2 regions of the Solibacillus sp. GQ1 genome follow, and region 2 is predicted to be linked to the other one. Evidence: predicted binding sites of a transcription regulator. Region 2 holds the regulator's gene; the other holds the start of a gene.
The links. The regulator LexA, encoded in region 2, represses DNA repair genes until DNA is damaged. The targets are predictions, from matches to a motif close to CGAACATATGTTCG.

Region 1: a site for LexA is predicted at 1,546-1,559, ahead of AC6CH1_RS01250 (DNA endonuclease). Genes of this name have one in related genera too.

The regions. Positions count from the first base shown of each region.
Region 1 is NZ_JCAXEX010000001.1:278,370-281,588, reverse strand. Features, by position in the region: gene AC6CH1_RS01255 (flagellin N-terminal helical domain-containing protein) at 1-1,265, opposite strand, end outside; gene AC6CH1_RS01250 (DNA endonuclease) at 1,589-2,446, shown strand; gene AC6CH1_RS01245 (flagellin N-terminal helical domain-containing protein) at 2,886-3,219, opposite strand, start outside.
Region 2 is NZ_JCAXEX010000001.1:2,029,855-2,033,073, reverse strand. Features, by position in the region: gene AC6CH1_RS10435 (5' nucleotidase, NT5C type) at 1-466, shown strand, start outside; gene AC6CH1_RS10430 (gamma-glutamyl-gamma-aminobutyrate hydrolase family protein) at 582-1,277, shown strand; gene lexA (transcriptional repressor LexA) at 1,361-1,984, opposite strand; gene yneA (cell division suppressor protein YneA) at 2,145-2,492, shown strand; gene AC6CH1_RS10415 (YneB family resolvase-like protein) at 2,479-3,135, shown strand; gene AC6CH1_RS10410 (DUF896 domain-containing protein) at 3,200-3,219, shown strand, end outside.

The DNA.
Region 1 (3,219 bases), 1.8 Mb from region 2:
GACACATTTTTTTCGATATGTTGCAATGCATTTTGATAAGCACCGAATTTACTTCTATGTGATGAGGCTAATTGAATTGCTTCATCTATTTTAATAATAGCTTTCTGTGCCTCTGTGTACGGGTCTAATTGAAGATCATCAATACCTAATTTATGTGTTCTTGCGTCAAACAATTCAATCTTCATCGTCTGCCCTTCTACAGCACCTACTTGTAAAGACAGTGTTGCCATTTTTTCTTCCTCTATAATCGTTCCAGCAGCTCCACCGATTGATTCACCAATGACTGTACTCAGTTCATTACCCCAATTTGCATTACGTAGATCAATAGATTTTCCACCTGTTTTTGAAGACAGCTCCAGTAAATCAGTAAAATCCGAATCATGAATTCCATGTACTTGAATTCCCTTTATATTCAACTTCTGCATTGTAGAATCTTTTAAAGCATTATCGTTTCCGCTTTCATTTGTAACGAAAATAATATGCTTATTTTGTAAACCAGCCTTATTCTCTCTAAAATCATAGGAATCTGCTACTTTACTTATAGCACCCATCGTATGTTCGATGCCACCATCATTGGTAGTGGCTATTCTATTTATTTCATCACTTATTGCTTGTAAGTCACTTGTCCACTTGCTCCCTGAAAAGTCGCTCTCCGCTATAATATAATCCCGATATTCTACTATACCTACACGGAAATCCGAAACACCTTTACCTGCCACAGTTGCAACAAAATCATTAATATTATTTGCCACAGTTTGCTGAATGGGAGCCATGCTTCCTGTATTATCAATAATAAAAACAATATCTGCCGTTCCAGAACCTTGGCTCGGGAGTGTCATCTCAACAGGCGGTCTTAAAACTTTTTGGGTATTAAACTCTGTATCATTGGCAATGTCATCAATTCCTTGCTTAATTTGTTCCAGTTCCTTTTGCATTGCTTGTCGTTCTTCGGAAGTATAAGTACCATTTGAAGCTTGTACAGCTAATTCACGCATACGTTGAAGATTAGGATTGATAATTTGCCCAAGACCCGACTCAGCAGTTTGAATTAGCGAGATACCATCTTGAATATTCTTTTCTGCCATATCTAAACCGCGAATGAGTCCTCTCATCTTTTCTGATATTCCCAAACCGGCTGCATCATCAGCTGCTTGATTAATTCTATTCCCCGATGATATCTTTTCCATAGACTTTTGTAATCCGTTATTGACCTTTAGACTATTATTATATGTGTTTATAGCAGCTATATTGTGATTAATACGCAATGATGTACACCTCTAGTCAATTAATTAACAATTTGAAAAAATTATGAAGCACACGATCAGTATATCACAAAACCAAGTATAAAGGCCCTATAAAAGGGAATTAATTGGTTTAATTGTTGAATTAATGCTAGAAAATAGTTACTTCATTTTCTTTATGAGGCAGTACAAAAGAAGCTCTCTTCACTTCAAAGTGTAAAAATATTAAGTTTTTAGAAATAGATTGATTAGGGAATAATTAGCTTATAGATTAATAGATTACCCTTTTATAATATCATATAATAGAATATATGTTCCTATTCGCAATTTTTAGTGAGGTGTTATTTATGAAATTGCTTGAAACGCTTACTGATATCCAACGCAATGTTTTAATTGCTAGTATCATAGCTGATGGGAAAATTACAAAATGTTACCCGGGCACTAGACGGAAAAATAATAGCTATAGGGAACACTATGGTAAGTCGCAGGAATCTTATAGATATTGGAAGCAATCTTTGTTACCTGAAATCCTTTATATCACTCCTAAAAGTCAAACTTTACGGTCTGCATCTCTTCCTATGTTTACAAAATTATATCCATATTTTTATGACGCAACGGGCTCAAAAAAAATTCCTACCGAATTGTTAACTTATTGTACGCATCCCTTATTTTTGGCTGTTCTTTACTTGGATGATGGGTCTTTATCAATTTCCAAACGGATTAATCATAATAAGAAACTTATTTATTTAACACCTCATATTTTTCTGTATCTACAAAACTATCCAAAAGAACAGCTTGAACAATTGCAACAACATATTACTCAACGATTTCATCTCGACTTCTCAATTAATAAACGGAAAGACGGTCATGGTTCTATTTTGCGTTTTACATCTGTTGAAAAGACTTTTCATTTTTTTAAACTAATAAAACCATATGTGAAATCTTGTAATGGCATGGAATATAAACTCGATTGGGTGTGGCGTTTACAGCAAGAAACAGAATTGCTCACTAAGATATACCCCCATTATGAAGTACGCACATCAAGCCACGAACGATTCAGAAATTATAGTGACGATGAAATCGCTAAGATTATTTCTTTGGTCCATGAAAAAAAAACACAGCAATCGATCGCTTATGCCTTAGGTCGCTCGTATTGGTCAGTCGTTTATAAAATCAAAGAACTCCGAAAAAATAACTTACTATAAGTCTTCATTTTTTCTTTTGTCTATTAAAAAAAGACCCTAGCATGGCTAGAGTCTTCTTTATTATGAAAATTAACGTAATAATTGTAATACGCCTTGTGGTTGTTGGTTCGCTTGCTTTGCGACTGCAGCTTTCACGTACAGAATAGACTATATCTTCACCCTAAATCTTTAGGGGCTGGGCACTTCGAACAGCCTTTGCTGCCCTACGGATTTCATTGTCATAGCTATGCCTTAGACTGTATATCCTAGTCGTTGAACCTTCTCCAAAGTTTCCTTACAGGAGCTTGGCTGCTGATTATCCATTGTCATATCTCAATCATTTTCAGACATTCACGCCGACCGTTTCCAGTTACGTTGTAGTTGATTAAGCTTTAGGAAGTTCCAGCAATTCACCCAGTGATGCTCTTACCCGTTACCAAGTAAGACGCCCTTCTTATCATTATCTCAGTAGTTGTAAAACTCCTTGAGGCATTTGATTCGATTGAGCCAACATTGCTTGTGCTGCTTGAGAAAGAATTGAATTCTTAGTTTGTTCCATCATCTCTTTCGCCATGTCTACGTCACGTACACGAGACTCAGCAGCTGTTAAGTTTTCAGAAGAAGTGTTCAAGTTATTAATTGTGTGATCTAAGCGGTTTTGAGTAGCACCAAGTTTTGAACGCTCTTTGGAAACTGATTGAATTGCCTCATCAATTACCTTGATTGCTGTCTCAGATTGACTTTGAGTTCCCACTTGAATATTTGATACTCCTAAAGTTGTAGCACGCATATCG
Region 2 (3,219 bases):
TTTCGGAACAAATTTTACAGATGAAGAGTTTCTTCTGACGACACAGCGCGATTTGCCTCGAGAAGATGCGAAGAAATTATTTGCAATATTAAATGAGCCTGACTATTTCAGAGATTTAAAAGTACTGGATGAAGATGCGATTAAAGTCATTCAAGAGTTGCAGGAACATTATGAAATTTTTATTGCGACAGCTGCAATGGATGTACCGGGTTCATTTACAGCGAAATACGACTGGTTAATGGAGCATTTACCCTTTATTAAAACACAGAACATTGTGTTTTGCGGAAATAAAGCGGTAATACATACCGATTATTTAATTGATGACAGCCCACGCCAACTCGCAGCATTCAAAGGGACAGGTATATTGTATTCGATGCCGTACAATCGATCAGAAGAAGGTTTCATGCGTGTTCATAACTGGAAAGAAATTAAACAGTATTTTATAAAACAAATGGAAAGTGTTTAATAAGTAAAGGGTTGCGATTCTGCAATCCTTTTTTATTTTTGTAGTCATTTCGTATAACGCAATAGTATAATTTAAATTATTGGAATTATCTATAAATTATAAGGGGATAAAAAGAATGAAACCGATTATTGGATTAACAATGTATGATTTTGACAAGAAGTTGGATATTAATAACACGTATTTAATTTCAATTGAACAAGCGGGAGGTATACCGATTTGTATACCGAATGCTACAGAAGAAAACGTAAATGAGTTATTAGATCTAATTGATGGCCTCGTATTAATTGGTGGAGCGGATATAGATCCATTGTTGTTTAATGAAGAACCGCACCGTCATATCGGAAGTGTTGTACGGAAACGTGATGACAGCGATCTTTTATTGATGAATGAAGCCTATAAAAGACAAATGCCGGTTCTCGGTATTTGCCGCGGACAACAGATTATGAATGTCGCATTCGGGGGGAAGATAATTCAGGATATACCCTCACAAGTAGTGAACACAATTTTACATAAACAGCCTTCAAAGCGAGGGGAACTGGCACATACCGTTGAAGTAAAGACACCTAAATTTAAAGAGATTTTTAAAGAAGACTCATTCCGTGTAAATACATTTCATCATCAATCGGTTGGAAAGCTAGGGAAAGGGCTCGTTGTTTCGGCACTTGCTAAGGACGGCATCATTGAAGGGATTGAACATGAATCGCATCCATATTGTGTCGCGGTGCAATGGCATCCGGAAGAATTGGCTCCGAACGGTGATGTTTATGCACAGCGCTTATTTAATAGTTTTGTAGAAGCATGCAATAAATAACGAAAGGCTTAGTCGTTCGCGGCTGAGCTTTTTATTTTGTAAATAAAAAACTTGCCGATTCTATTAGAATGGCAAGTTGATGATTAATGGATATTTCGATAGAGGCCGACCACTTTACCTAAAATAGAAACTTGGTTGACAATGATTGGTTCCATTGAGCTATTTTCAGGCTGTAAACGGAAATGAGTTTTTTCTTTGTAAAAGCGCTTAACAGTTGCTTCATCGTCTTCCGTCATTGCTACGACAATCTCTCCATTGTTCGCAGTAGACGTTTTTTTAACGATCACATAATCCCCATTTAAAATCCCGGCTTCAATCATGGATTCTCCCATAATCTCAAGCATAAATAATTCCTCTTCCGGTGAGCCGTAAGCATCCGGCAACGGGAAATATTCCTGGATATCCTCGATTGCAGAAATAGGCAGACCAGCTGTAACTTTACCGATCAGCGGAACATGAATAACACCTTGTTTTGCGATATTCATCTCTTCCTGATCCAATATTTCAATGGCACGCGGCTTTGTAGGATCACGGCGGATAAGCCCTTTACTTTCTAAACGAGCTAAATGCCCGTGGACAGTTGAACTGGAAGCTAAACCTACTGCTTCTCCAATTTCGCGAACTGATGGCGGATAGCCTTTAGCACGAACTTCCTCTTTTATAAAAGTTAGAATAGCTTGCTGCCGCTTTGAAATTTTTTGTGTCAACTAACTCACCTCTTTATCATGCTATTTTTCTTAAAGTAAGTATAGCAGTATGCGAACATGAATGCAAACATAAGTTCGAAAAAACGGTTGACAAAAACATACGTTCGTATTATTATGAGAACAAACATTCCGAACGTACATTCGAAAGAGGGTTTTTCAAATGAAAAGAGTTAAATTAAATGGCTTCACATCAATGTTTCTACTATTCTCTGTACTTATGATTGCTTTATTCATGATGCAGGATGATAAAATTGAATTATACGAACACGTAAGCATAGAGCATGGCGATACTTTATGGTCGTTGGCAGAACAATATCGTGGTAAAATGGCTAAGCATGATTGGATCAATGAAGTAAAAAAGGAAAACGGAATGCTGGATGAAAAAGTTGTTTTAGGACAAGTATTGGTTGTGCCTGTAGAAAAAGATTCACAATACATAGCTCAGCTGAATGAATCCTCCGATATGCAATTGATTAAAGTAGCGAGAGGGAACAATGATAAAAACTAAAGCAGTGATCTATTGCCGTGTCAGTACGGATAAAAATACACAAGAAACATCGCTAGTGCGTCAGCAGGAGGAGCTGACAAAATACGCAAAATCATTCGGCTATAAAGATGTGGAGATTTTCATGGACCAGCATAGTGGATATGATGTCGATCGAGACGGATTACTCGACATGCTTGACTACATGAAAGAGTACGGTATTAAAGCATTATTTGTACAGGATGAAACCCGTTTAGGGCGAGGGAATGCCCGTATGGCAGTGCTGCACCTCCTGCAAAAATATGAAGCGACAGTATATACATTGAATGATGCAGGTCCTGTCGTATTAAACGAAATGGATACAATGCTGCTCGAAATTTTAGCGATTGTCGAAGAGTATCAGCGTCGTATGCATAATGCAAAAATCCGCCGGGGAATGCGCCGCGCTGTAGAAAATGGCTACCAGCCGCAAAATAATTTGAAAAACCGCGGTAATATTGAAGGGCGTGAACGAAAAGAAGTGCCTGTCGAAGAAATTGTTCAACTGCGTCAGAAAGGCTTAACCTTTGCAGAAATTGCTACGACTTTGTCTGGCTTGGGCATTTCTATCAGTAAAGCGACCGTACATAGAAGATATATTGAATATATGGAGCGACTTGAAGAGTAAACACTTGTTTTCAAGTCGTTTTTTTTATACCTTTGTAGTAGGTAGGAAGAAAGGTGAGATTCAAATGTTATCAAAAGAAAAATT